4 regions of the Micromonospora sp. DT47 genome follow, and region 2 is predicted to be linked to each of the others. Evidence: riboswitches for the same ligand, from Rfam matches in the RefSeq annotation. Region 2 holds a riboswitch; each other region holds the start of a gene.
The links. A riboswitch is a leader RNA that binds a small molecule or an ion and turns the genes downstream of it on or off. The one in region 2 is predicted to bind cyclic di-AMP.
Positions count from the first base shown of each region.

Region 1: another riboswitch for cyclic di-AMP. It lies ahead of ACLQ2U_RS28930 (transglycosylase family protein); the one in region 2 lies ahead of ACLQ2U_RS00300 (coiled-coil domain-containing protein).
Region 3: another riboswitch for cyclic di-AMP. It lies ahead of ACLQ2U_RS09335 (NlpC/P60 family protein); the one in region 2 lies ahead of ACLQ2U_RS00300 (coiled-coil domain-containing protein).
Region 4: another riboswitch for cyclic di-AMP. It lies ahead of ACLQ2U_RS20465 (coiled-coil domain-containing protein); the one in region 2 lies ahead of ACLQ2U_RS00300 (coiled-coil domain-containing protein).

Region 1 covers NZ_JBNCLC010000029.1:10,452-17,543, forward strand. The annotation lists gene modA (molybdate ABC transporter substrate-binding protein) at 1-40, shown strand, start outside; gene modB (molybdate ABC transporter permease subunit) at 40-864, shown strand; gene ACLQ2U_RS28920 (ABC transporter ATP-binding protein) at 861-1,931, shown strand; gene nhaA (Na+/H+ antiporter NhaA) at 1,961-3,283, opposite strand; gene ACLQ2U_RS28930 (transglycosylase family protein) at 3,534-4,220, opposite strand; cyclic di-AMP (ydaO/yuaA leader) riboswitch at 4,219-4,389, opposite strand; gene ACLQ2U_RS28935 (hypothetical protein) at 4,531-4,779, opposite strand; gene ACLQ2U_RS28940 (hypothetical protein) at 4,997-5,176, opposite strand; gene ACLQ2U_RS28945 (hypothetical protein) at 5,353-5,712, opposite strand; gene ACLQ2U_RS28950 (peptidoglycan-binding domain-containing protein) at 6,113-6,253, shown strand; gene htpG (molecular chaperone HtpG) at 6,301-7,092, opposite strand, start outside.
Region 2 covers NZ_JBNCLC010000001.1:51,585-58,676, forward strand. The annotation lists gene ACLQ2U_RS00275 (heavy metal translocating P-type ATPase) at 1-256, opposite strand, end outside; gene ACLQ2U_RS00280 (hypothetical protein) at 271-1,260, opposite strand; gene ACLQ2U_RS00285 (heavy-metal-associated domain-containing protein) at 1,257-1,499, opposite strand; gene ACLQ2U_RS00290 (metal-sensitive transcriptional regulator) at 1,595-1,894, shown strand; gene ACLQ2U_RS00295 (YibE/F family protein) at 2,204-3,553, shown strand; cyclic di-AMP (ydaO/yuaA leader) riboswitch at 3,720-3,850, shown strand; gene ACLQ2U_RS00300 (coiled-coil domain-containing protein) at 3,855-4,874, shown strand; gene ACLQ2U_RS00305 (carbonic anhydrase) at 4,948-5,622, opposite strand; gene ACLQ2U_RS00310 (helix-turn-helix transcriptional regulator) at 5,826-6,158, shown strand; gene ACLQ2U_RS00315 (hypothetical protein) at 6,280-6,627, shown strand; gene ACLQ2U_RS00320 (hypothetical protein) at 6,778-7,092, shown strand, end outside.
Region 3 covers NZ_JBNCLC010000005.1:7,513-14,604, forward strand. The annotation lists gene ACLQ2U_RS09305 (hypothetical protein) at 384-692, shown strand; tRNA gene ACLQ2U_RS09310 (tRNA-Gly) at 805-878, opposite strand; gene ACLQ2U_RS09315 (zinc metalloprotease) at 1,113-2,096, shown strand; gene ACLQ2U_RS09320 (pyridoxamine 5'-phosphate oxidase family protein) at 2,160-2,720, opposite strand; gene dcd (dCTP deaminase) at 2,799-3,383, shown strand; gene ACLQ2U_RS09330 (hypothetical protein) at 4,177-4,503, shown strand; gene ACLQ2U_RS09335 (NlpC/P60 family protein) at 4,775-5,815, opposite strand; cyclic di-AMP (ydaO/yuaA leader) riboswitch at 5,828-5,964, opposite strand; gene ACLQ2U_RS09340 (C40 family peptidase) at 6,122-7,092, opposite strand, start outside.
Region 4 covers NZ_JBNCLC010000013.1:93,573-100,664, reverse strand. The annotation lists gene ACLQ2U_RS20480 (alpha/beta fold hydrolase) at 1-620, shown strand, start outside; gene ACLQ2U_RS20475 (HelD family protein) at 754-2,868, shown strand; gene ACLQ2U_RS20470 (cation diffusion facilitator family transporter) at 2,956-3,870, shown strand; cyclic di-AMP (ydaO/yuaA leader) riboswitch at 4,025-4,156, shown strand; gene ACLQ2U_RS20465 (coiled-coil domain-containing protein) at 4,161-5,225, shown strand; gene ACLQ2U_RS20460 (hypothetical protein) at 5,343-5,849, shown strand; gene ACLQ2U_RS20455 (SRPBCC family protein) at 5,865-6,332, opposite strand; gene ACLQ2U_RS20450 (STAS domain-containing protein) at 6,486-6,848, opposite strand.

The DNA.
Region 1 (7,092 bases), on a different contig from region 2:
GCTCACCCGGGCCGGCTTCCAGGCGCCGTCCGGCTCCTGATGCCGCTCGTCGACGAGACGCCGGTCCGGCGACCGCGTGTTCCCGGGCGGCGGGTGCCGGTGGCGCTGCTCGTGCCGGCCACCCTCGGGCTGCTGTTCCTGGTGCTGCCGCTGGGCGGGCTGCTGCTGCGTACCCCGTGGGCGTCGCTGCCGGAGCGGCTGAGCGCGCCGGGCGTGCTCACCGCCCTGCGGCTGTCCCTGCAGTGCGCCACCCTCGCCACGCTGCTCTGCCTGGCACTCGGCGTACCCCTGGCCTGGCTGCTGGCCCGGGTGGAGTTCCCCGGCCGGCGGCTGGTGCGGGCGCTGGTCACCGTGCCGCTGGTGCTGCCGCCGGTGGTCGGCGGCGTCGCGTTGGTGCTGGTCTTCGGCCGCCGGGGGCTGCTCGGCGGCTGGCTGGACAGCACGTTCGGCCTCACCCTGCCGTTCACCACCACCGGCGTGGTGCTCGCCGAGGCGTTCGTCGCGATGCCGTTCCTGATCATCGCGGTGGAGGGGGCGCTGCGCGGCGCCGACAGCCGGTACGAGGAGGCCGCCGCCACCCTCGGCGCCGGCCGCTGGACCACCTTCACCCACGTCACGCTGCCGCTGGTCGCCCCGGGCGTCGCCGCCGGCGCGGTGCTCTGCTGGGCCCGCGCGCTCGGCGAGTTCGGCGCCACCATCACCTTCGCCGGCAACTATCCCGGCCGCACCCAGACCATGCCGCTGGCCGTCTACCTGGCGCTGGAGACCGACCTGGACGGCGCCATCGTGCTCAGCCTGATCCTGCTCACCGTGTCGGTGGCGATCCTCGCCGGGCTGCGCGACCGCTGGATCACCAGCCCGTGACCGGCCCGCTGCTCGACTCGCACCTGGTGGTCGACCGGGGCGCGTTCCGGCTCGACGCCCGGGTCTCGGTCGGCGCCGGCGAGGTGGTCGCGCTGCTCGGCCCGAACGGCGCCGGCAAGACCACCTCCCTGCGCGCGCTGGCCGGGCTGCAACCGCTCACCGCTGGGCACGTCCGCCTCGACGGGGTGGAGCTGGACCGGCCCGACCGGCGGGCCTGGGTGCCGCCGGAGCGCCGGCGGGTCGGCGTGGTCTTCCAGGACTACCTGCTCTTCCCGCACCTCAGCGCGCGGGACAACGTGGCGTTCGGGCCCCGCCGGCAGGGCCTGGACCGGCGGGCCGCCCGGGACCGGGCCGCCGGCTGGCTGGACCGGGTCGGCCTCGCCGGGTACGCCCGGCACCGGCCACGGCAGCTCTCCGGCGGGCAGGCCCAGCGCGTCGCCCTCGCCCGGGCGCTCGCCGTACATCCGACGTTGCTGCTGCTCGACGAGCCCCTCGCGGCGCTGGACGCCCGGACCCGGCTGGACACCCGGGCCCAGCTGCACCGGCACCTGGCCGATCACCCCGGCGCGGCGCTGCTGGTCACCCACGACCCGCTCGACGCCCTCGCGCTGGCCGACCGGCTGGTCATCGTCGAGGACGGCCGGGTGGTCCAGGAGGGGGACGCGGCGAGCGTGACCGCCCGGCCGCGCACCGACTACGTGGCCCGCCTGGTCGGGCTCAACCTCTACCGCGGCCGCGCCGACGGCCATCTGGTGCACCTCGGCGACGGCTTCGCCATCGCCGCCGCCGACCGGCTCGACGGGGACGCCTTCGTGGTGTTCCCGCCGGCCGCGGTGGCCCTGCACCCGCACCGCCCCGAGGGCAGCCCGCGCAACACCTGGCCCGCCACCGTCGCGGGGGTGCAGCGGCACGGCGACAACCTGCGGGTCCAGCTCACCGGCGCGGTCACCGCCGCCGCCGACGTCACTCCGGCCGCCGCGGCGCAGCTGCGGCTGGTGCCCGGGCAGCGGGTGTGGGCGGCGGTGAAGGCGGCCGAGACCCGCGCGTACCCGGCCGGGTCGCCCTAGCGGGTCTCGGCCGCGACGAAGGCCGGCCCTCAGGCGCCGTTGCCGGCCTCGCGCTCGAAGACGTCCGGGACGCCATCGTGGTCCTCGTCGACGGTCTCCACCTCGTGCACCCGACGGTAGAAGCGGCTGCGGGCCCGCAGGATCACCGTCGCCAGCAGCGCGGAGAGCAGCGAGCCGGTGAGCACCGCGACCTTGACGTGGTCGTCGCGCTCGCTGCCCAGCCCGAATGCGAGTTCGCCGATCAGCAGCGACACGGTGAAGCCGATCCCGCCCAGCAGGGCCAGCCCGAGCACGTCGAGCCAGTTCAGGCCCTTGTCAAGGTCGGCCCGGGTGAACCGGGAGACCAGCCAGGTGGCGGTCAGGATGCCGATCGGCTTGCCGACGACCAGGCCAGCCACGATGCCCACCGCGACCCGGTCGGTCAACGCGGTGGCCAGGCCGGCGAGCCCGCCGACCGTCACCCCGGCGGAGAGGAACGCGAAGACCGGCACCGCGACCCCGGCGGAGAGCGGCCGGAACCGGTGCTCGAAGTGCTCGGCCAGGCCCGGGCCGGCGTCCGGGCCGCCGGCAGCCTCGCTGCGGATCACCGGGACGCTGAACGCCAGCAGCACCCCCGCCACGGTCGCGTGCACCCCGGAGGCGTGGACCAGCGCCCAGGTCACCGCGGCCAGCGGGAGCAGCAGCCACCAGGACCGCACCCGCCGCCGCACCAGCACCGCGAAGATCGCCAGCGGGACCAGCGCGGCGGCCAGCGGCAGGACCGCCAGGCTGGAGGTGTAGAAGACGGCGATGATGACGATGGCCAGCAGGTCGTCCACGACGGCCAGGGTGAGCAGGAAGGTGCGCAGCGCCGACGGCAGGAAGCGCCCGGCCACGGCCAGCACGGCCAGCGCGAAGGCGATGTCGGTGGCCGTCGGGATCGCCCATCCCTTGACCGCGCCCGCCCCGGCGGCCCCGGCGATCAGGGTGAACAGCAGCGCGGGGACGAGCACCCCGCCCACCGCCGCAGCCACCGGCACCGCCGCGCGGCGCGGGTCCCGCAGATCACCGGCGACGAACTCGCGCTTGAGTTCCAGCCCGGCGACGAAGAAGAAGATCGCCAGCAGTCCGTCCGCCGCCCAGGTGGCGAGGCTGAGGTCGAGGTGCAGGGACGCCGGGCCGAACGTGACGTCCCGCAGCGACCGGTAGCCGTCCGCCCAGGGCGAGTTCGACCAGATCAACGCCACCAGCGCGCCGACCAGCAGGAGTGCCCCGCCGACCGTCTCCTTGCGGAGGATGGCGGATATCCGGCTGGTCTCGCCCCAGGAGAGTCGGGCGAACAGGATGGCACGGCGCCGGGTGGCGTCGGTCACGGGGTCTCCTCGTCGGCAGGGGTCACGTCGTCCCATCGCCGACCAGACTTCCCGGCACACCAGGGCCAACCCTATCCCCGTGCGGTCGCGCGAATGCAGGTCCCGGGTCTTGCCGGCGGCCCACTGCTGGCTCCTACCCGCCGGACCGCTCCGGAGAACCCGCCGGCCGGTCCGGACACGACGACGCCCGGCCGGTGGACCGGCCGGGCGTCGTCGGTGCGGTGGTGCGCCCTCGATGAGGGGCGATGCGTCAGAGGCTGAGCTTCTGACCCGGGAAGATCAGGCCCGGGTCGGCGCCGACGACGCGCTTGTTGCGCTCGTACAGCGCCTGCCAGCCACCGGCCAGGTCCTTCGCGTCGGCGATCTGCGACAGGGTGTCGCCCGGCCGCACCACGTACGTGTCGCCGCTGGACGCCGGAGCGCTGCGCCGCTCGCTGCGGCTGTTGCCCTGCTTCTGCTGGGCGGACCGCTCGGTCTTCTTCGACTTGGCGGTCGACCGCGACTCGGAGCGCCGCTCCGACTTCTGCGGCTTCTCCGACTTCTCGGAGCCGCTGGAGTAGCTCTTCGTCGAGCCACCCTTCTTGCCGCACACCGGCCAGGCGCCGATGCCCTGGCCATCGAGCACCCGCTCGGCGATCGCGATCTGCTCGCCACGGCTGGCCAGGTCGGCACGGGAGGCGTACTTCTTGCCGCCGTAGCCGGACCAGGTGCCCTGCGAGAACTGCAGGCCACCGTAGTAGCCGTTCCCGGTGTTGATGTGCCAGTTGCCGCCGGACTCGCACTGGGCGATCGCGTCCCAGTTGACGCTGGCGGCGCTGGCCGGAGCGGCCGGCGCCAGAACGGCGGCGATCCCGGTGACCGCGCCGACGGCGAGCGTGCCGACGGCGACCCGGCGCGAGCTGACCCGTCGGTGACGGGCGGTGTGTTCAGTTGCCATCTGTGATCCTCCACGCCGACGAGGTGAGCTGTCGGGTTCGGGCCGAGGAGCCCGGCCGCCGCAGGCGGCTTCACCCCGAGGTGACGTGCACCGAAGAACGTGTGGGTCCCCCGCTCCATGCCAGTTGCCTTGGTCCCGGTCGGCGGCATGGATTAGGCGTTACCGACCGTGGTGTCCGCGATGGCGGACCAGAACGACGTTAGGAGCCGTTTCGGCCGATTGCCCACTTCTTGTGAAGTTCTTCACCCGGTCAGGCGAAGGGGCGACCTCCCGAGTTGCGGACCGTCCACAGGCGTAGACAATCCCGTCCTCAGTGTGGTGACCGCTGGCCCTGGCTGGCGGCTGCGGTCTCCCCCGTGCGGCTCAACTCGCCGGGCTGGAGCTGAACCGCACTGGGGCTCCACACCTCCACCCGATCACCCACCACTCTGGCCAGCAGGCACGCGCCGCGCCGGTCCGCGCGCAGCGCCAGTCCGACATGGCCGCCGGCGGTGGCGACGTCCCGGCGTACCCGGGGGTCGAGCGCGAGACCGTCGAGGACCGCGCCGACGGACGCCACGGTGGCGGCGGTGCCGGTCGGCAACTCCCGGCGCAGCCGCTCGGCAGGGTGGCCTCGGGGCGCGGGGTGACCGGGGCGGTGGCCGGACAGTCCACCTCGGCCACCGGGTCCGCCGTCTCGCCCTGGTACCGGAGGCGGTAACAGAGCGTCACCTCGGCATGCCCGCTCTCCGACCCGTCCCAGTTCATTGTGGTGGCCTCGCTTTGCGTCCGGACGATCAGTGACACGCCGTCGCCTTCATCCCGGGTGGTGCGCGGAGCGCCATCAGCTTGCTCCCCTGCCGCCCGGTCACGGCCCGGCCGAACTCGTCGGCCTGCCACGGCCGCCCCCGCGCGATCGCGGCGGTCACCTCGCCCAGTCGGGCCCGCGCCCGCCAGGCTGCAAGGCGTCCTGGCATACGCCGCCCTCGACCTGGGGAACGCCGAGGCTGCCATGACGCACGCGCAACGCCCCTGGACATGCGGGATCAGCCTGATCTTGCTGGCAGGTGGGGTCGACGCGGAACGAGCTGCCCGACAGACGCCCATCACCGGCAAGTCGTACACCACTTCCATGGACGCCACCGTGCGTGGCTCAGCCGCGCGTCAAGCGCGTGGCGTGGTTCGTCTCCTCAGGTGAGACCTCACTGCGTCGGCTGATGCGTAGTTGCCACCGCGTGTGCGCGCCTTCCGGACCGGGCAGTTGACCGCGGGACAGCGCCAGGTCGATGCGCTGCCGGACGGTGTCTTCCAGCTCCGGTTCGGCAGCGAACAGAATCCTCAGACGCACCTCACCGTCGCTCCGATCCGCACGGGTGTGGTGCGAGGCCAAGGGGCATGGCGGCTCGTGTTCCCAATGGCCGCACAAGGCCATAGTGATCGCCGCACCGGGAGCCTGCGTGTCGGCGTCCGGCGCCATGAGGAGAATCGCCTCGTGAGCGAACGCCTGCCGCATGCGATCAGTATGCCGGGTGCCATCGCCGCAGCTCATGTCCCGTGACAGAACACCCGGCGACGGCCACAGACTGCCGAGCTGCGCTCTATCAGATCAAGGCGGCCCGCAGGCCACCTCCGGCCGGCATTGGCCGGGCCGGCCGGCCACACTGACGGAACATGAGACAAGGAGATCGCTGGGAGTGCCAAGCGGTCCTCACCAGCTGGGCACGAAGTACGGCCGATGGTCCAGGCGCCGGGAGCCTCTGCCAAAGCCCCTGGCCTGGCCGAGCCGGGACGATCGCCGACAGGGCTGGTCGCCCCCCCGAGGTTGGGGTGATCGCTGCCGCGCAGCAGAGCTGCCTGCCCCCGAGTCTCCTGGGAGCGCGGCCCGCGGTTTCGATGACGACGAGGACCAGGGTGTGTGCGGCCCGGCGAGCGGACGGTGGGGCGCGACCACAGAGGCCGGCGTCCGCTGGTACCAGGACATGCGCGGGCTCGCCGTCGACGGCGTGGTCGGCCGCGCCACCTGGGCCGCGATGGGCGGCCGGGCCACCTTCTGAGCAGCGGCCCCGACCGAGTGGGACGCACCCGGTCGGGGCCGCGCTGGTCAGATGGTCCGGGCCAGCCGGTCGGCGAGAAGCCGGGCGAACCGGGCCGGGTCGGCCAGGTCACCTCCCTCGGCGAGCAGCGCCATGCCGTACAGCAGCTCGGCGGTCTCGGTCAGTGCCGGCGCGTCGTCGCCCCGCTCGTGCGCGGCGCGCAGGCCGGTGACCAGCGGGTGGGTCGGATTGAGCTCCAGGATCCGCTTGACCGGGGGCAGCTCCTGGCCCATCGCGCGGTACATCTTCTCCAGCGTCGGCGTGATGTCGTGCGCGTCGCCGACGACGCAGGCCGGGGAGGTGGTCAGCCGGGAGGAGAGGCGGACCTCCTTGACGCTGTCGGAGAGCGCATCGCCGAGGAAGGCCAGCAGGGCGGCGTACTCCTGGGCCCGCTTCTCCCGCTCGGCCTCGGCGTCGGTGCGCTCCTGCTCCGTGTCGAGGTCGACCTGGCCCTTGGCGATCGAGCGCAGCGGACGGCCGTCGAACTGGGCGACCCGCTCCACCCACACCTCGTCGACCGGGTCGGTGAGCAGCAGCACCTCGTAGCCCTTGGCCCGGAACGCCTCCAGGTGTGGCGAGTTCTCGAGCGTCGCCCGGGTCTCGCCGGTGGCGTAGTAGATCTCGGCCTGCCCGTCCTTCATCCGGTCGACGTAGTCGCGCAGGCTGGTCGGCTCGGCGGCGTCGTGGGTGGAGGCGACGGAGACGATGTCGAGGATCGCGTCCTGGTTGTCCGGGTCCTCGATCAGCCCTTCCTTGACCGCCCGGCCGAACTCGGACCAGAAGGTCCGGTAGCGCTCGCC
Region 2 (7,092 bases):
CGGACGGGGCGGGCGGCGGCGGGAGGACGGCGGTGTAGCCGGTCTTCTCCACCGTGGCGATCAACTCGTCCGGGGTGACCTCCTCGGCGTACTGGACGGTGGCCTTCTCGGTGGCGTAGTTGACCGTCGCGGTCACGCCCGCCATCCGGTTGAGCTTCTTCTCGATTCGGGCGGCGCAGGACGCGCAGGTCATGCCGCCGATCGCGAGTTCGATCCGATTCGGCGCGACCGGCAGGGACTTCGCGGTGGATGTCATCGCCGCACCTCCTGTCAGTTGTGCCCGTGACCGGGGGCGCCGTGGCCGGCGGTCGGGGTGGGTGTCGGGCCGCCCGTGGCGGTCGGCGTGCCGCCGGTGGTGGCGGTGCCGGCGGCCGGGGCGGTGGCGCCGGCCAGCACGGTGAACTCCGCGGTGTGCACCGCCCCGCCGTGCCGGAAGTCCAGGTAGAGCCGGTAGGCGCCGGCGGACGGCACCTCGGCGGAGAAGGTCACCGCCGGCCCGGCCGGGGTCCGCCCGTCGCCGGGCGCGCCCTCCGGGTGCACGTGCAGGTACGCCAGGTCACCCTGGCGCAGCGCCACCAGGTGACCGTACGCCCCGAGGTAGGGCTCCAGGTCGGTGACCGGCCGGCCGTCCCGGCTGACGGTCAGGGTGAGCGGGCTGGTGCGCCCCGGCTGCGGCGTCCCGCTGAGGGTGACCGTGTAGCCGTCGACCGTGGTCCTGGTCGCGGGCGCCGGCAGCGGCCGGGGCGCCAGCGGGCCGGGGACGGTCACGTCGACCCCGAGGGTGAGCGGCTCCCCGCCCGACGGGGTGAAGTCGGCGAAGGCCCGCCACACGCCCGGCCCACCGAGCGGCGAGTCGACCCGCCAGGTGCCGTCGGCGCCCAGCTCGGGGTGGACGTGCCGGAAGCCGGACAGGTCCCGCCGGGCGACGATCAGGTGCATCCGCTTGTCGTGCGCCACGTCGTAGCGGGTCACCGGCGCGCCGTCGGGACCGGTGACCCGGAAGGCGAACTGCCCGGTCGGGGCGGCCACCGGTTGCAGGGTGTAGCCGCGGTCGGAGACGAGCAGGCCGCCGGGCAGGTGCGCCGTGGCCGTGCCGTCGTGGCCGCCGGAGTCGTCGGCGTCGTGGCCGGCGCCGGCGGAGTCGTGACGGGTGTCGGCGGCCGGGGTGACGGGGCCGGCCAGGTGGCCAACCCCGTACGCCGCGCCGAACACCGCCGCGAGGCCGAGGGCGAAGCCGCTCAGCCTGGTAGCCGTGTTCATCGTGGTACCTCGGTTTCGTCGGTGACCCGTCCCGCCCCGACGAGGTCGTAGCCGGCCTCGTCGACCGCGGCGCGCACGGAGTCGGTGTCCAACGGGCTCTGGCTGGTGACGGTGGCCCGGCCGGTGGCCAGGTCGACCTCGACGCCGGTGACGCCCTCGATCGCGCCGACCTCGGCGCTCACCGAGTTGACGCAGTGCCCGCAGGTCATGCCCTGCACCTGGTACGTGGTGGTGACCATGGCAGTTCTCCTCCCAGCTCCGATGCTATACCCCCCAGGGGTAGCTTGCCCGGAGACCGTAGCATACCCCCCGGGGGTAGGCTATCCTTGTCGCCATGACCACACCGAGCACCCCGACCCGGGGTTACACCGCCAGCAAGGACCAACTGCTCGCGCGGCTGCGCCGCGTCGAGGGCCAGGTCCGCGGCATCGAGAAGATGGTCGACGACGACCGGTACTGCATCGACGTGCTCACCCAGATCTCCGCGATCCAGGCCGCCCTGGACAAGGTCGCCCTCGGGCTGCTGGACGGGCACGCCCGGCACTGCATGCGGGAGGGGGCGGCCGAGGGCCGCGCCGACGAGATGGCCGGCGAGATGATGGCCGCCGTCGGCCGCCTGATGAAGCGCGGCTGACCCGGACACCCGGTCGGCGAGCCGGGCGGACCAGCGGCCGGGATGGCTACCATTCTCCAACGATGACCCTCCGTCCACCGCCATCGCCGCCCGCGCACCGCGCCGGGGGCCGGCTCCCGTGGGCGGCGTCCCGGTCGTGCTGCGCGCGGGCGTGCCGCCTTCCGGGCCACCGCGCCGTCCGCCCGCCGTACGTGACGACGCCGGCACCCCGGGTCGACGCCCGGGCCCGTGTCCCGGTCCGGCCGTGCCGCCGGTGAACCGACCAGCCGGCTGACACGTACCCTGCCCCGGATCGTCAGGAGACTCACCATGGGCGCCGACCACACCCGTCCCGCTCCGTCCACCCCGCGCCGGGTGCGACGGATCCTCGTCGCGACGGTGGTCCCGCTGTTCGTCATCACGGTGATCGCCGCGCTGGTGCTCTGGCCGCAGGACACCCGGGAGCCGGACGGCGGGGGTGACGTGCCGCGCTACCACGGCACGGTGACCCGGGTGGTGAACGAGCCCTGCCCGCCCACGCCGGAGGTCCCCGAGGGGGCGCCGGGGGTGGCCGGTGGGCCGTGCGGCACGGTGACCGTCAAGGTCGAGCAGGGGCCGGACGCCGGGAAGCAGGTGGAGACCCCGATGCCGTCCGGGCCGGGCGCGCCCACCGTGGCGGTGCACGACGAGATCGTGCTGGTCAAGCTTTCCGACCCGGCGGACCCGACGGCCAGCAGCTGGAACATCGCCGAGCACCAGCGGGGCAAGCCGCTGGTCTGGCTGGTGGCGCTCTTCGCGGCGGCGATCGTGGCGTTCGGGCGGCTGCGCGGGCTGGCGGCGCTGGCCGGCCTGGCCGCCAGCTTCGCCATCCTGCTGGCCTTCGTGGTGCCCGGCATCTCCGCCGGCGGCTCACCGCTGCTGATCGCGATCACCGGTTCGGCGCTGATCATGTTCGTGGTGCTGTACCTCACCCACGGGGTCACCGCGCAAACCTCGGTCGCGGTGCTCGGCACGCTCGGCAGCCTGGTGCTGACCGGGATCCTCGGCACGCTGGCCACCGCCGCCACCCACCTGACCGGGTACGGCAGCGAGGAGGCCACCACGCTGTCGATGTACCAGCGCGACGTCGACCTGCACGGCCTGCTGCTGGCCGGCATCATCATCGGCTCGCTGGGCGTCCTCGACGACGTCACCGTCACCCAGGCGGCCACCGTCACCGAGCTGGCCCACGCCAACCCCGGGCTGTCCCGGTTGCAGCTCTACCGGGCCGCCACCCGGGTCGGCCGGGCGCACATCGCGTCCACGGTCAACACCATCGTGCTGGCGTACGCCGGCGCCTCGCTGCCGCTGCTGCTCCTGCTGACCGCCGACAGTCGGCCGGTGAGCCAGATCCTCACCAGCGAGTTCCTGGCCCAGGAGATCGTCCGCAGCGCGGTGGCGACGCTCGGCCTGGTGGCGGCCGTGCCGCTGACCACCGGCCTGGCCGCGCTGGTCACCACCGCCGGACGCGGACCCGCCCCCGACTCGGCGCCGCCGGACGGCCCGGCGCCCACGCCCCGCCCCCCGGTCGACCGTGCCGCGGCGCTGGAGGCGCTCAGCGCGCCGCGGCACGGCCGCACGTCCACCCCGGCCCCCGCTCGGTGGCCCGACCCGGAAAGGAACACGGACACGGCATGGTGACACTCCGCTGCGTGACCGCCCGCGGCGCGGAGGCTGATAACCGCGTCACTGATCACGCACCGCCATTGCGAAATAACGCGTTTAGTCGGGTTCTGGACGTAGATCCCTGGTACTCCTCTCGGGTAACCTCGCTGCCGGTCACCGCCGAAGGCGCGCAGCGGCGCCTGCGGTGCCACCGCCCAATCGCCGCACGGCGAGCCGGGGAACCAGGTATCTGGGGTGAATCCGCGACAGCGGTAGGGGCCACTTCCGTCCCGAACCCGTCAGCTAACTCGGTCGGCGGTCGAGGGAAGGGAACACTGTGACGGCACCCCTGCGCCGCTGGTTGACACCGGTGGTGGCCGTGCTCGCCGCCCTGGCGATCGTCGCCGGGCCGGCCCCCGCGATAGCCGCGCCCTCCACCCCGACCCCGTCGGGGCACGAGGAGGACGGGGAGCCCAAGCTGCTCACCGACGTCATCGAGCTGCGCAACCGCGAGTACTCCAAGGCGAAGTCGCAGCTGGAGAAGTCGAAGAAGCGTCAACGGCAGCTCGCACTCGAGGTACGCCGCGCCCAGGACGAGCTGGAGGCGCTGCGGCCGCGGGTGGGCCAGATCGCGGCGCAGTCCTACCGGACCGGCCGGATCGGCGCGGTGGCGATGCTGCTGGAGAGCGGTGACCCCGACTCGTTCGTCAAGCGCGCCTCCGCCCTTGACGAGCTGAACATGGTCAACGCGCAGAAGCTCAGCGGGATCACCGCCGCCAAGAACCGCGCGGAACAGGCCAAGCTGGCGCTCGACGGCGAGGTGCGCGAGCAGCAGCGGCTCACCAACGACATGGCCCGGGAGAGTCGGGAGGCGGAGAAGGCCCTCGCGCTGGTCGGCGGCGAGGGCTTCACCGGCGGCCTGGTCAACGCGACGTCACCGGTCGCCCGGATCGGGCCGGGCCGGACGGCGGACGGCGACTGGCGTCCCGAGTACCGTACCGAGAACGACCCGACCACCTCGGGCCTGATCACGCCGCGCACACTGCACGCCTACAACGAGGTCCGCCGGGCGGGCTTCAAGCGCTTCGCCGGCTGCTACCGGTCGGGCGGGCCGTGGGAGCACCCGAAGGGCAAGGCCTGCGACTGGTCGCTGCAGAGGAGCGGTTTCGCTCCCTGGTACAACAACGACACCCGGATGTACGGCAACAACCTCGCCGCGTTCCTGATCCGCAACGCGGACCGGCTGGGCATCTACTACGTCATCTGGAACCGGCAGATCTGGTTCCCGGCGACCGGGTGGAGGTCGTACAGCGGGCCGTCGAACCATACCGACCACGTACACATGTCGATGCTCTGACGACGCCGCCGCGTACCACCGAGGGCCGTCCCGCCGAGTGCGGGGCGGCCCTCGTCGCGTACCCGGGGGCGGGTCAGCCGGCGACGGCGGAGGCGCGGCCGTCGGGACCCGGCTGGGCCGGCACCGCGGTGGCGGGTCCGCCGGCCGGCACCGCGGCCACCGTCCGCACCTCACCGGCGGTGAGCCGGTACGACATGCCGACCACCGCGCACCGCCCGGCGGCCACCTCGGCGGCCAGCATCGCGGAGTTGCCGAGCAGGGCCTCGACGGTGTACGCGATATGGATGTCGACGATGCCGTCGATGTCGTCGACGCCCTCGGCGGCCGCCCGCCGCAGGCTCGGCCAGACCGCGTCCACCACCGCCCGGAGATGGCCGGCCGGCGGCGTACCGGTACGGGCGGCGTCCCGGGCGGCCTGCACCGCGCCGCAGGCGTCGTGCCCCAGCACCACCACCAGGGGCGTGCCGAGGACGGTCACCGCGTACTCGACGCTGCCCAGCACCTCGGGGCCGGCGGTGTGCCCGGCGGTCCGGACCACGAAGAGGTCGCCGAGACCCCGGTCGAAGATGATCTCCGCGGCGAGCCGGGAGTCCGAGCAGCCGACGATCACCGCGAACGGGTGCTGCGCGTCGGCGACCGCGGTCCGGTGGCCGGCGTCCTGATTGGGGTGGCGTGGGGCGCCGGTGACGAAGCGCCGGTTTCCGGCGTGCAGTTCGGCGAGCGCCTGGGTCGGAGTGGTCGGGGCCATTGCCTCACCTCGGTCCGCGATCGGCCTGGTCAACCCGGCCGGCGACGGAGGCGGCCGCCGTCCCACCGTCACACGCAGCGGAAGATACGTCAAGATTTACGTGATATAGATTTCATGCTTTCCGCTGGTATCACCCGGCTAAGCCGGACAGGCCGGACGATGCGCGGAGGCCAGGGCCGAAAACCCGAAGGCCGGGCCATACCATGGCGGGCATGGCGACTACAGCGAACGAGAACGGGAGTACCAGGAACTGGACGTTCCTCACCAACCATGGGCACGTGCTGCTCGCCATCGCCCGCAATCCCACCGCCCGGCTGCGCGACGTCGCCGAAGAGGTGGGGGTGACCGAACGGGCCGCCCAGGCGATCGTCGCCGACCTGGAGGCCGGCGGTTACCTGCGACGCACCCGGGTCGGCCGGCGCAACGAGTACACGGTCAACCCCAGCGGCCACTTTCGACACCCGGCCGAGGCGGACCGCCAGGTCGGCCACCTGCTCGCCCTCTTCACCGGCGAACCGGCCGGCTCCGGCTCCTGAGCTGAACGGTCAGGCCGCGACCGCGACCGCCACCCATCCACATCGGACGGGTGGCCCGGGTCACCCGTCCGCTCGCCGTCGTGCCGCTGCACACTCCGGCCCGAGGCGTTAGGTTGGTGGCGTGCCGACCGTAGCGACCACCCGTCCGATCTGGGCGGCGACGCTGCGCGTGATGCGCGATCTCACCCGGCTGGCGGTGACCACCCTGGTGCTCGGCGCCGCGGTCGCCGGCACCACCGGCCCGTCCGCCGCCGCCTCCGCCCCGGTCCGGCCCAGCGTGGTCGCCTCCCGGGTCGCCGAGCTGCCGGCCACCGCCCGGCCGACCGACGCGCCGGCCGCCGACACCTCCCCCCGGCCGCTCCCGGCCCGGCGTGCCGCCGCCTCTGCCCATCCGGCGCCGCTGGCGCCGGCGGCGACGACGGACCCGGTCCGGGACGCCACCGGCCGGCGCGGTCCGCCCCGGCACTGAACCCTCGCGACACCCGTCCGGGTGTCGGACCCGACCGCCGCAGCCGCGGCCGCCCGGTCCGGTCCCACGGGTGCGCCCGCCAGCTCGCACCGGCCGCCGACCCCGTCCCCGCTCGTCCCTCCACATCGTTCCCACCGTGAGGTGCTGGTGATGCAGACCGTCTTCTCCGCCGTCCTGCCCGACGTCCCCGCCGCCGCCCTGATCTGGCTGGCCCTGCTCGCCGTCGCGGCCGTCGCCGTGGCGGGCCTGGTCGTCCGCCCGGACCTGTTCCGGCTCGCCCTCGCCGGCCGGTTCCGGGAGGCCGCGCTCCCCGGCGACCTCGAGCTGGCCGAGGAGGAGCGGGAACGCACCCGGTACGCCCAGGAGGTCGCGGTGGCGGCCGAACGCGCGGCGGCGACCGCCGAGCGGCGGCGGGCCGAGTGGCTGGCCGTCCAGGAGGAGGTCGAGTCGGCCTGGCAGGCGTAC
Region 3 (7,092 bases), on a different contig from region 2:
TCGACCCGGAAGCTCAGAGTGGGCGCGTAGGGCGTCGCGGAGGATGTAGCGCGGCTGGTTGGGCGGATCTCTGAGGAGGGCCGGGGTTCGGGGCGGAGCCCTGAGGCTTAAAGGCTCTTGTCGTCCGTCAGCGTGGCCGGCCGGCCCGGCCGATGCCGGCCGGAGGGACGTCGGCCAGCCTGCCACAGCGGCTGCGCCCCGGTTCGACGCAGCCGGTCAGCCTGTCGATAGAGATCAGCGATCGCTCAGAGGCACATCGGGCTGCCGCAAGGTCGCGATCCAACGAACGTCCTGTCGTCGGCAAAGTCGCGCGGTCAGCTGCAACTTAAGGTCCTGGTCTCGCCGTCGAACCCGTCCGGGGCGGTGTACAGCGCGGAGCTCGGATGGGGCACGACTCGTCGCAGGCCGCGCTGATCTATCAGCACGCGACGGCGGAGGCGGATCGGGCCATCGCCCAGGCGCTGCACGAGGCGGTGCGCGCGGACCGGAAACGGGCCAAGAAGGTGGGCAAGACCAAGACGGCGGCGGACAAGCCGGCGAAGAGGAAGTGCGCGGCCGACCGGAAGACCGGGGGCAAGAAGCGCCGGAATCTCGGCGGCGGCGACGGGCTGGGAGAAGCGAACATGGACTTGGCCGACTTCGCCGACGGCGTCGACGAGTCCGGCACGTTCCGGGGCTTCGAGGGTGGCTGACCGGAGCCGTGAAGAGCAGGCTAAGGCACGTCAATGGCACGCGGCATGATCGCTGACCTTGGAATATCGAAGGCCCTGGCTGGGACTCGCGTCCTGGCCAGAGCCTCGATCGTGGAGCGGGTGACGGGAATCGAACCCGCACTGTCAGCTTGGGAAGCTGATGTTCTGCCATTGAACTACACCCGCAGGCGGCACCACTGTACCTGAGGTCACCGCCCCCGTGCACCAGGTACCCCGGCGAGCCCGACCGCACCCCACCGTGATCAGTCCGGGACGGACCGTGTCCACAGGAGGGCAACAGTTTCACAGCGGCAACATATGGCCGTTCTCAAATCTGTCGATCGGTTGTAACGTCACCCGCACGTTCCCAGCCACGGTGCGACATACCCCCCTGTCGCGCCGCGAGAAAGAGGTGGGCCCATGGGACTCCGTCCCAACCTGCTGACCCGACGTACCGTCGGTGTCGCGTCGACGACCCTCGCGCTGCTGCTCAGCACCGCCGCCGTCGGCGTCGTTCCCGCTGCTTCCGCCTTCTCCGCCGCTCCGGCAGAGGTCTGCGCCGAGCCGGCCGACGTCCACTCGGACGCTCGGATCAAGAAGGGCGGGGTCGCCAAGCACGACCCCAACGAGCTGACCGCAGCGCAGGTCCGCGAGCGCGAGGCCGACCTCGTCGCCGCGCTGCGCGAGCGGGCCAACTTCCGGGCCGGCACCGGTGCCACCACCCTGGCCACCGTCAGCATCCCGGTCGTGGTGCACGTCATCCAGCGGGACGGCACCCGGGCCGGCGGCAACATCCCGGACTCGCTGATCACCTCGCAGATCAGCGTGCTCAACCAGGCCTACGGCGGCGCCACCGGCGGCGCGGCCACGGCCTTCGGCTTCCAGCTCACGAAGATCAACCGGGTGACCAACCCGTCCTGGTACCCGATCGTGCAGGGCTCGTCGGCCGAACGGCAGATGAAGACCAGCCTGCGCGAGGGCGGCAAGAACACCCTCAACGTGTACCTGGGTGAGCTGAGCGACAACCTGCTCGGCTGGGCGACCTTCCCGAAGCGCAAGCTCGACAGCATGGACGGCGTGGTCGTGCTGAGCGAGTCGCTGCCGGGCGGCACCGCCACCAACTACAACCAGGGCGACACCGGCACCCACGAGGTCGGCCACTGGCTGAACCTCTACCACACCTTCCAGGGTGGTTGCTCCGGCTCGGGTGACAGCGTCAGCGACACCCCGGCCGAGGCCTCGCCGGCGTTCCAGTGCCCGACCGGGCGGGACACCTGCGCCACGGCCGGCCTGGACCCGATCACCAACTTCATGGACTACACCTACGACTCGTGCATGTACCAGTTCACCGCTGGTCAGGCGAGCCGCATGCTGACCGCGTGGAACGCCTACCGCGCGGCGTAACACCGGCAGGACACCGGTGCCGGCTCCGTCTCACGACGGGGCCGGCACCGCCGTTTCCGGGGCTCAGGCGGCCGTGCGGCGGGTGTCGAAGCCGTGCCGGCCGCGGCGGGCCGGCCGCTGGTCGGCTACGCCGGCGACGTCGTCGCCCTGGTGCACGGCCCGCGGATCGAGCCAGACCTGGACGGCCGGGCGCCCGGCGTCGGGACTCATCGGGCCACCCTGACCGCGGCGGGTGAGCATCGCGACGTCGACGCTGAACTCGAAGAGCCGCCAGTCGACCTGCGGTGCCGCCCGACCGATCTCGGCCACCCGGGCCACCCAGGCGGGATCGACGACCGGCCGGGCGCGGCCGGCGACGTACGCCTCGTCGTCGCTCTCCTCCGGCGGGAACGAGTGGAGCGCGTAACGCCCGTCGCGTTCGAGGTCGCGCCGCTTGGGCGAGTCGACGACGAAGCAGAAGAGCCCCTCGTCGCTGATCAGTGGGCAGACCGGGTGCACCCGGGGCCCGCCGTCGGCGCGGACGGTGGCCAGGTAGCCGAAGCCCGGCCCGTACTGCTGGAGGAGAAGGCGGATCCCGTCGGCGAGTCGGGGCTCGTCGGCGGCGAATTCGGACCAGGAAGCCATGCGGACAGTCTATCGAACATGTGTACGAACGCGCAGTCCGACACGCGGGTCGCCCGGTTCGCTCGATAAGGTGTGTCGATGCTGCTCTCCGACCGCGACCTGGTCACCGAGATCAAGGCGGGAACGCTCGCGTTGGAGCCGTTCGAGCCCACGCTGGTGCAACCGTCCAGCATCGACGTGCGCCTCGACCGGCTCTTCCGGGTCTTCAACAACCACCTCTACACCCACATCGACCCGGCGATGCAGCAGGACGACCTGACCTCGATGGTCGAGGTGCCCGAGGGCGAGCCGTTCGTGCTGCACCCGGGCGAGTTCGTGCTCGCCTCCACGCTGGAGGTGATCTCCCTCGGCGACCAGCTCGCCGGCCGACTGGAGGGCAAGAGTTCACTGGGCCGGCTCGGCCTGCTCACCCACTCGACCGCCGGCTTCATCGACCCGGGCTTCTCCGGGCACGTGACGCTGGAACTGTCGAACGTGGCGAACCTGCCGATCACCCTCTGGCCGGGCATGAAGATCGGCCAGCTCTGCATCTTCCGGCTCTCGTCGCCGGCCGAGCACCCGTACGGCTCGGCCGTCTACGGGTCGCGGTACCAGGGCCAGCGCGGGCCGACCCCGAGTCGCTCCTGGCAGAACTGGCGCACCTGGCCGACAAGTAGGCGCTGACCTGCTGTGCAATAGATCCACTCGCATGTCAGGCCGTCCCCAGGCGTGAACATCGATCAGGCCACGGCCGAGGATCGCGTCCACCGCCCCCGCTCCACGACATCTGTGGCTACGAGCGCCCCTAGGCCGGCTGACCTTCACCGCCTCGGGCCGTCTTTCGGGCCAGCCACGGGCCAGCAGCCGCAGCGCGGCGGTCGCGAGAGGGCACGAGAGCCGGTCGGTTGGCCGCCGGTGGTGAGCTTTTCGGGCATCACGACCGCTTGAGCACGCTCTTCCAAACTGACGGTGCGCGCAGGGCTTGATGCCACGGTCAGTGTGTGCCGTTCATTGCCTCGGCCGAGGCGGGTTCCCTTCTCGCTCCACGCCAGCCGCTAGCTGGACCTCAAAGGCGGTCGGTCGACCTGCTGCCAGTGACTCAAGCTCTTGCACGAGTGCTTCAACGTTCGGCCGTGAACAGCCGACGCGAATGAAGAACTCGGCACGGGATGAACCAGAAGTCGCCTCCGCCAAGACTGCCGCCAAGCGGCCGACCTCACCGCGGTTCAAAGTGAGAGTCACCTGATCGCCTTCGTACGCGCCCCGCACCAGTCCCCGCCCTCTCATCAAGCAGTCGTACAGCCATCCGTACAGCCAAGTACGCCAGCCAGAGCCGACGCCGCCCGACAGTAACGGACGGCATGAGCAGGGCCAGGGGTCTCTCGCCAGCCCACCACGATCTTCTTCTAATCCTCGGGCCGCAAGCGGCCAGTCTCGCTGCTACAGCGCGGGCCGGCCATGTGGGACGCTTTCGCGCGTGGAGGACGCGAAGTCGATCATCGTGCAGGTGTACTGCCGCCTGGAGGTCACAGTCGATGATCCGGACGCTGTGTCGGAGCTTGCCGGGCAGCAGTTGCGGACGGCCGACATCGACTGGTCGAGCGAGCGGGACACCGTGGAGGAGGCTGTCGCTGAGTTGCGAGGCGACTTGGCCCAATCGCTGGCGAGCTTGGTCAATCCCGACCGGGTGTTGGAGGGCGTACCCGGTGTTGAGGTTCGGCGTGGGCGGTGGTGGGCAGAAGTCGGCCCACCGTCTGAGCGGTTTCAGCCGGGCTTTGGCGCGCCAGCGCCAGGCGGAACTTGAGTCGCTTCCGCACGTCAGCCGAGGCCACCAGAGACCGCCGAAACCAGGCCGCCGACGCAGTAGGCAGCCGGATATCGGCAATTCCCAAGCTGACAGTGCGCTTCGATTCAGGTCAGCGGAGCAGGCCTGGCGTTCGGTTTCCGCGACCGCCAGGCCGTCTCCAGGCCGTCACAGGTTCGCGACCGGCCACCGATGCCCCCCACGCCTCACCACTCCCGCCCACCCGCTGACGCGCAGGCTCCCGGGACGGCCCGGGAGCCCGGTGCACCCGTCAGCCGGGCCGGCCGTAGCTGTTGACCGGCCCGTCGTCGACCCGCTTCATCTTGATCGGCACCCCGGCCTGGGAGGCGTGCACCACCCAGCCGTCACCGGCGTACATGCCGACGTGGTGCAGGTCGGAGTAGTAGAAGACCAGGTCGCCGGCGCGCAGGTCGGCCCGGCTCACCCGGGCGGTCACCTGGCGCTGCTGCCGGGCGTTGTGCGGCAGCGACACCCCGGCCTTCGCCCAGGCGGCGAGCATCAGACCGGAGCAGTCGTACGAGCCGGGGCCGTCGGCGCCCCAGACGTACGGCTTGCCGATCTGGGCGCAGGCGAACTTCACCGCGATCCCGGCGGCGCCACCCGGATAGCCGGCCGGGCACGGGGCCGGGCGCAGCGGTCCGCCGCCGCCGTTGCCGTACACCTTGAGCCGCAGCTTCTGCAGCCGGTCGATCTCGGCGTTGATCTGCTTCTTCTTCGCGGCCAGCTGGGCCTCGGTACGCGTCAGCTGGGCGACCATCTCGTCCAGCGGTGCCTTCTTGGCGGCCAACTCGTCGCGCAGCACGACCACCGTCTGCACCTCGCGCTGCTGCCGGTGGGCGAACCGGTCGAGCAGCTCCAGCTGCCCGACCACCTCGCTCGGCGACCGGCTGCCCAGCAGCGCGTTGACCACCGAGAGGTTCTCACCCTTGTACGCCTCGACGGCGAGGCCGCTGACCTGGTTCATCGCCAGTTCGACCCGGAGTTGCAAGGGTTCGATCCGCCTGGCCAGCGCGGCGACCTGCCGGCGCTTGGCGGCCAGGTCCTGGCGGGTGGCGTTGTGCTGCTCGATGATCGGTTCGAGCCTGTTCCAGTCCTGGTCGATCTGCCGCTCGATCTCGGCGACCGACGGATCGGCGTGCGCCGCCGTAGCGCCACCGGTCAGGACGACGGCGACGCCGGTGAGGGCGGCGAGGGCGGTGGTGAAGCGGGACCAGCGTGTTCGCGGCGCAGCCGCCCGCCGGACGACCTGGGTCGACCGGACCGACGGTGACCGCGGGGCATGGTGTGCCACCGGGCTCCGTACTCCTTCTTCCGCGACCGCCTACCGGGTTAGCTGACGGGTTCGGGCGGGAAGGGAGCGCCCTACCGCAGTGGCTGCGGATTCACCCCGGCGTACCTGGGTCCCCGGCTCGCCCGGAGGCGACTCGGCGGTGCCGGCCGTTACCGCCCGGGTTGGACGGACCTGGTGGCGGCCGACGATTGACCAGAGTAGAGACGACCGTTATCGATCCGCAACCCGCCATGCCGTGACAGACCGTGTCCGGATACGCGGAACCCCCGGTCGGTGACCGGGGGTTCGCGGCGGCTCGGACCGAGGTCAGTACGGTCGCCGGAAGCCGGCAACCGGCATGTAGTCGATGCTGGTCACCTGGACCGGCTTACCCGTCCGGGGAGCGTGCACCATTCTGTCGCTGCCCAGGTAGAGGCCCACGTGGTGCAGGTCGCTGTAGAAGAAGACCAGATCGCCCGGGCGCGCCTCGGAACGGGGGATGGCCCTGCCCTCGTTCCACTGGTCGCCGGTGTGGTGGGTCAGGTAGATCCCGGCCGCCTTGTACGCGTACTGGGTGAGGCCGGAGCAGTCGAACGAGTTCGGGCCGGTGGCACCCCAGACGTACGGGTCGCCGACCTGCTGGCAGGCCACCCGGATCGCGGTCTGCGCGGCGGTGCTCACCACCCCGTTGATGGTCGGGCAGCCGGCCACCTTCACCGTGGTCTTCGGCATCGACGCCTGCAGCCGCTTGATCTCGGCGTTGATCTGCTTCTTCTTCGCCGCCAGGTCCTTCTCCTGCTTGGCCTGGGCGGCGATCAGCGCGTCGAGCTTCTTCTTCTCGCCGTCGTACCTACGACGCACCTGGAGGACACCCTCGACGTCCTTGCGCTGCTGCGCGGCGAGACGGTCCAGCATGGTCAGCTGCTCGGCGAGGGTGCCCGGCTTGGTGCTGACCAGCAGCGCGGCGATGTCCTGCGAGGGGCCGGTCATGTAGTACCGGGAGGCCAGATCGCCGACCCGGTTCATCGCCAGCTCGCTCTGCAGGGCCAGCGGCTCGATCTTCTTCTGCAGCTCCGCCGACTTCTTGCGGTTGACCTTGAGTTGGGCCCGAACCTTGTTGTACTGCTCGATGGTCGGCTCAAGCTGCTCCCACTGCTTGTCGATCGCCGCCTCGATCTCCTCCGGCGAGGGCGCGGCGTGCGCCGGCACGGCGAGCATCCCGGCGCCGACGGCGACCGCCGCGACCAGGGTGAGCAGGCGGTGGACGACCCGCCGCAGGCCCGCCGGGCGGGTGGGCG
Region 4 (7,092 bases), on a different contig from region 2:
TCGTCGGGCACTCGATGGGCGGGATGACCGTCATGGAGTACGCCCACCGCCACCCGGAGCACTTCGCCGCCCGGACGGCCGGGCTGGTCTTCGTCTCCACCACCGCCGAGGGGCACACGCACACCGCCTACGGCCTGTCGCCGCGCATCGCCCGGCTGATCCGGCTCGCCGAGACCACCGGCGCCGGGGTGCTGGCCCGGTGCGGCGCGTGGCGGCCGCCCCGGGCGTTGCTGCGCGCCCTCCAGCCGAGCATCCGCTGGATGCTCTTCGGCGACCGCTGCGACCCGTCCGACATCCGGCTGGTCACCTCGGCGGTGGCCCGGGCCTCGCTGCGCTCGATCGGTGGGTTCCGCGCCTCGATCGGCGCCCAGCACCGGCTGGAGACCCTGGCCGCGCTGGCGCACCTGCCGGCGGCGGCGCTGGTCGGCGACCGGGACCGGCTCACCCCGCCGCCGTGCGCCGAGTCGATCGCGGCCGCGCTGCCGGTCACCGAGCTGACCGTCTGCCCGGGGGCCGGGCACATGCTGATGATGGAACGGCCGGACGAGGTGAACGCCGCCCTCGCCGGGGTGCTGCACCGGGTGCTGACCGGGGCCCCGGAGGCGACGTCGGCGCGCTGAGCGGCACCGGGCGGGTGGCCGACGTCGCGGGTCGCGACCCGGCCTCGACGGGTGCCCGTACGCTGCCCGTACCCTCATTCTCCGCCCGGCGCGTCCGCGTCCGGCCACCCGTCGCCGCACAGGAGCCCGTACGTTGACCGACCAGACCACCCTGGAGCAGGAGATCGCCGTCGAGCAGCGGCATCTCGACCGGGTGTACGCCCGCCTCGCCGAACTCCGCCGCGCGGCGGCCCGCGCCGAGCGGGACGGCTACCGGCAGGCCCGGGTCGGCAATTTCGGAGCGCTGGTCGAACGGGACGCGATGGTCTTCCACGCCGCCCGGCGCCGGCACGTGCTGGACGCCGAGCACGAGGGGCTGGTCTTCGGCCGGCTGGACCTGCGCGACCGGCAGGTGCTGCACGTCGGGCGGCTCGGGGTCCGCGGCGAGGACGCCGAGACCCTGGTGGTCGACTGGCGCGCGCCGGCCGCCGCCGCGTTCTACCGGGCCACCCCGACGGAGCCGCTGGGCGTGGTCCGGCGGCGCACGATCAGCTCCTCGGCGGAGAAGGTGACCCGGATCGAGGACGACCTGCTCGACCCGGAGTCGGCACCGCCGGACCTGGCAGTGGTCGGCGACGGTGCGCTGCTGGCCACCCTCTCCCGGGCCACCGGGCGGGGTATGCGGGACATCATCGCCACCATCCAGCGGGAGCAGGACGAGGCGATCCGCTCCCCCGCCTCGGGGGTCACGATCGTCTCCGGCGGCCCGGGCACGGGCAAGACGGCGGTCGCCCTGCACCGTGCCGCGTACCTGCTCTACTCCGACCGCAGCCGGTACGCCGGCGGCGGGATCCTGGTGGTTGGCCCGTCCTCGGTCTTCGTGGAGTACATCGCCTCGGTGCTCCCCTCGCTCGGCGAGGAGACCGCCACCCTGCACTCGCTCGGCTCGCTCTTCCCGGGCATGTCGGCGAACCGGACCGACCCGCCCGAGGTGGCGGCGGTGAAGGGCTCGCTGCGGATGCGCCGGGTGCTGGAGCGCGCGGTGCGGGACGCGGTGCCGGACAGCCCGGACGAGCTGCGCCTGCTGTACCGGGGCACCCTGCTGCGGCTGGAGCGCCGGGAGCTGGACGGCATCCGGGACCGGACGCTGTCCCGGGGCGCCCGCCGCAACGAGGTGCGCCGGGCCGCCTTCGACGGGGTGCTCGCCGCGCTCTACGCGCAGGCCCGCCGGCTGACCGGCGCGCGCCTACCGGAGCAGCGCGCCTTCGAGGACGAGATCATCGAGAGGCCCGAGTTCCGGGAGTTCCTCAAGGCGTGGTGGCCCCGGCTGCACCCCCGGCACGTGCTGGGCTGGCTGGCCCGCCCGGAGCGCCTGCACCGGTACGCCGGGGGGATGCTGTCCCGCGCGGAGATCGCGCTGCTCGGCGTGGCGTACCGGACGCTGGACACCGAGGGGCTCACGGTGGCCGACATCGCCCTGCTCGACGAGTTGGACGCGATGATGGGCAAGCCGGTGCGCCGGGCGAAGCAGAGGCGCGACCCGTACCAGCTCGCCGGCGGGGTCCGGGAGCTGAGCACCTTCGCGGACCGGCAGCGCGCCGCCCGGGCGGCGGACCGCGAGCGCCCGGAGGACTACCGCGACTTTGCACACGTGGTGGTGGACGAGTCGCAGGACGTCTCGCCGATGCAGTGGCGGATGGTCGGCCGGCGGGGCCGGCTGGCGTCCTGGACGGTGGTCGGCGATCCCGCGCAGACCGCCTGGTCGGGCGACCCGACGGAGCTGGACCGGGCCCGGGACCAGGCGCTGGGCCGGCGCCGCCGGCACCGGTTCACCCTCACCACCAACTACCGCAACTCGGCGGAGATCTTCGCGGTGGCGGCGGCGGAGATCCGCCGGCTCCACCCCGACCTGGCGCTGCCGACCGCGGTCCGCTCCACCGGGGTCGACCCGGTCGCGCTGATCGTCCCGGCGGCGGAACTGGTCCCGGTGACCGTGGAGGCGGTGGAGACGCTGCTCGCCGAGGTCGAGGGGACGGTCGGGGTGATCACCCCGGTGCCGCGCCGGGACGAGGTGGCCGGCTGGCTGGGCGACCGGGGTGGTTCCCGGCTCCAGGTGGTGACCAGCCTCCAGGCCAAGGGCATGGAGTACGACGGCGTGGTGCTGGTCTGCCCGGGTGAGATCCGGGCCGAGCCGTCCGGGGTGCGCACGCTCTACGTCGCCCTCTCCCGGGCCACCCAGCGCCTGACCACGGTCGAGCCGGCCGGCTGAGGTCCCACCACCCCGGCGTTCACTTGCACACATAGCGATGTGAGCATAGATTGGTCCCGGTCCGCGGCGGCGACGGAAGGTGTGGGCGTGGGCGCAGGTCATGACCACAGCGGCGCGGTCGCGAACGCCGCGCAGCGCCACCGGGGCCGGCTCTGGGCGGCGTTCGGGCTGCTCGCCGCGCTCATGGTGGTCGAGGCGGTCGCCGCCTTCGGCACCGGCTCGCTGGCCCTGCTCTCCGACGCCGGGCACATGTTCACCGACGTGCTCGGCATCGGGATGGCCCTCGCCGCGATCACCGCGACCCGGCGGGCCGACGGCGACCCGCAGCGCACCTTCGGGCTCTACCGGCTGGAGGTGCTCGCCGCGCTGGCCAACGCCGTGCTGCTCAGCGGGGTCGCGGTCTACGTGCTGATCGAGGCGGTACGCCGGTTCGGCGACCCGCCCGAGGTGCTCACCGGCCCGATGCTGGCGGTGGCGGCGCTCGGCCTGCTCGCCAACCTCGCCGCCTTCGCCCTGCTCCGGGCGGGCGCGCAGGAGAGCCTCAACCTGCGCGGGGCGTACCTGGAGGTGGTCGGCGACCTGCTCGGCTCGCTCGGCGTGATCGGCGCGGCGCTGCTGATCGCCGGCACCGGCTGGTGGTGGGCCGACCCGGCGGTGGCGGTGGCGATCGGCCTGTTCATCCTCCCTCGCACCTGGCGGCTGGGCCGGGCGGCGGTGCGCATCCTGGTCCAGGCCGCACCGGAGCACCTCCAGGTGACCGCGGTGCACGACCGACTGACCGCCGTCCCGGGCGTGGCCGAGGTGCACGACCTGCACGTCTGGACGCTCACCTCTGGCATGGAGGTGGCCTCCGCCCACCTGACCACCACCCCCGGGGCCGAGGTGGGTACGGTGCTCGCCGCCGCCCGCAGCGCCCTGCAGGAGGACTTCCAGATCGAGCACGCCACCCTGCAGATCGAGCCGGGCGCGTCGCCGGGCGCCTGCGGGCCGTCCCACTGGTAGTTAGGAACTCCTTAAGATTTGCGCCCCTCTTGACCTATTTTGCCGAATTTAACGGCATTCCCTCCCGTACCGTGAGTCACGAAACGGGCGAGTGTCACACCCGTACCTATAGGCTCGGCCCCGGCCTCCGCACGGCGGCGCCCACCGGCGCCGGCGGTGGCCGTCGCCTAATCGCCCAACGGGGCGAGCCGGGGAACCAAGTTCGTGGGGTGCATCCGCGTCAGCGGTAGGGATCTTCCGTCCCGAACCCGTCAGCTAACCCGGTCGGCGGCTGACGGAAGGACATCTGCATGCACGTACGACGAACCACCGCGCGACTCGTGGCCGCGGTCGTCGCGACGCTCGCCGTGGGCGTGTCGTCCGCGCCGGTGGCCACGCCGGCCACCGCCGCCGCACCCACCACCCGACTCGCCGCCCCCGGGGACGATGAGGGCGGCACCCCCGCGCTGCGGGCCCAACTCGACACGGCCAGCAAGGGCTGGCTCGACGCCAAGGCGGCGCTGGCCCGCTCCAGCAAGCGCCAGCAGGAGCTGAACGCGCAGCTCAAGACCGTTGCGGCGGAGCTGACCGTGCGCAGCGGCAAGGTCGGCGAGATCGCCGGCCTGGCCTATCGCACGGGTCGGCTCGGGCCGGTCTCGGCGCTGCTCAACAGCAGCAGCCCGGAAGGCTTCGTGGACCGGGCGGCAGCACTGGAGACGGTCGCCGCCAACGAGGACCGTGAACTGCGCAACCTCGTCCGGACCCGGGACGAGGCCAGCCGTACCCGGGCCGCGCTCGACCGGGAGGTCGTCGAGCAGCGCAAGCAGGTCGCCGTGATGGCCAAGCGCAAGCAGCAGGCCGAGCGGGCGCTCGCCGTGGCCGCGGCCGCCAAACCGGACACCACCGCCGACAGCGGCGGGTCGACCCGGGGCACCTCCACCGCGAACGCCAAGGCGGCGCCGCGCAACCCCGACGGCTCCTGGCCATCGGAGTCGTGCACGGTCAACGACCCGACCCCGGCCGACGGCTGCATCACCCCGCGGATGCTCAACGCGCTCCAGCAGGCCCAGGCGGCCGGCTTCAAGCGGTACGTCTCCTGCTACCGACCCAGCGGCTCCGGGGAGCACCCCAAGGGGCGGGCCTGCGACTTCGCCGCGCAGCCGGACGGCTTCGGCGGGGACGCCACCGGCGGCGACAAGACGTACGGCAACAACCTGGCCGCGTACTTCATCCGCAACGCCGACCGGCTCGCCGTGCTCTACGTGATCTGGTACCGGCAGATCTGGCTGCCCAGCAGCGGTTGGAAGTCGTACAGCGGGGCGGGCGGCGACCCGTCCAGCGACCACACCAACCACGTGCACCTGTCGGTGTACTGACCCGACACGCCGGTGGCCCGCCCCCGTGGCGGGCCACCGGCGTACGCCCCTCGTCGTACAGCGGATGTCGTCGCCCGGACCACGACCGGCCGCGACCCGCGGACGAGCATCGGGGGCATGAGGAGACGCTCCCCCGACGCCCGCAAGACCCTGCTCACCCTGCACCTGGTGACCTCGCTGGGCTGGCTCGGCGCCGACCTGGTCCTGCTGACCCTCGGCGTCGCCGGGCTGCGCGGGGCCGACCCGGAGGTGGTCTACCCGGCGGCGGCGCTGCTCGCCACCTGGCTCTTCGCGCCGCTGAGCGTGCTGGTCTGGCTGGTCGGCGTGACCAGCGCCCTGCTCACCCCGTGGGGGCTGCTCCGGTACCGCTGGGTGCTGGTCAAGCTGGTGCTGACCACGGCGATGGTCGGCCTGGTGCTCTTCCTGCTCACCCCGAACCTGCGCGCCGCCGCAGCACCGGACGCGACCGCGCACGAGCGGGTGGACGTGGTGGTCGCGCCCGCCGTCTCGACCGCCCTGCTGGTCAGCATGACCGTGATCTCCACCTGGAAGCCGTGGGGGCGGACCCGCCGGGGCGTGGCGGTCCGCCGGACGGCGGCGGTGACCACCGCCGGACGCGGCTGAGCGGCGCGGGCCCGGTCAGCCGGCGACCGGACCGCCGTCGGCCTCCCGGTCCAGCACCGCGCCGAGCCGGCTGGCCAGCCCCAGGTGCGCGGCGCGGGCCTGGCGGAACGCGTACCCGAACAGCGGCGCCGGCGCGGCCAGGGTGATCTCCACGTCGATCCGCAGCACCCCGGACTCCTCCCGGAGCCGGGTGTGGTTGCGTACCGTCGTGCCGGGCTGCTGGCGGGCCACCGTGACGATCTCGTCCTCGGTGACCACCAGCACGTCGGCCTGGTAGGTGACCGGGAAACGCAGCGGCCCCAGCTCCAGCCGGTCGGTGATCGCGTAGCTGGCCCGGGCTCCCGGCCGCGGCGGCAGCCGGCGTACCCGGACGATCAGCGGGTGCAGCTCGCCCTGCCGGGCCGGATCGCTCAGCAACGCCACCGCGTCCGCCCGGGAGCAGCGCGCCTGCACCGTGTAGCTGAACGACTCCCGCCGGACCACTGCGCCTCCACCCCGTCGTCGGTGGCCCGATCGTGCCGTACCCGGACGGGCCTGGCAACGCCAGGGCGGTCATCGTGGCGTCACGCGCCGGACGCCGCCCGGCCGCTGACGGACACCGGTCGGGTGTACTTCCTCAAGGTCAGCCACGCGCGCTCAGGCGCCGGGGAGGACCTCGGGGGTGGCGGCGCCGGCGAAGTAGGGCTCCGGCGCGCCGAAGAGGCCGAGCAGGCCGGTGACCCAGAGCTGCCGGTGCACGAACCGGCTGGGCTTGGTGACCACCAGCTTGACGCCGCTGACCTCGGCGGTCTGGAAACCGGCGACCATGGCACTGATGCCGACCGAGTCGATGAAGGTGACGAGCCGCGTGTTGAGCTCGATCCGGGACGGACGGCCCTTCGCGAGCACCTCCGCGATCGCCTCACGCACCTCGTACGCGGTGTCGACGTCGATCTCCCCACGCGGGGCGATTTCGATGACACCACCCGGCAGAACCGTCTTCACGATCGACAGGCTCACGCGAGCACCTCCACTCGCCCGTCCACGGGCGCCTCATCAGTACGCGGGCCGCGACTGACAGTATTCCTCCGACGGCCTCGGTCGCCACCCCTCGGGATGAGCAATTCGCGGATCCGGACAGACCGGGCCGTCCCTCTGCGGGTTCTTCCTGGTCCCGTTCGTTTCCACCCGCGGCCGACCCCGGCCGCTCCAACCGCCCCAGGGTAGCGGGCCACGTCCACCCCGGTCCGGATCCCACCGCCCT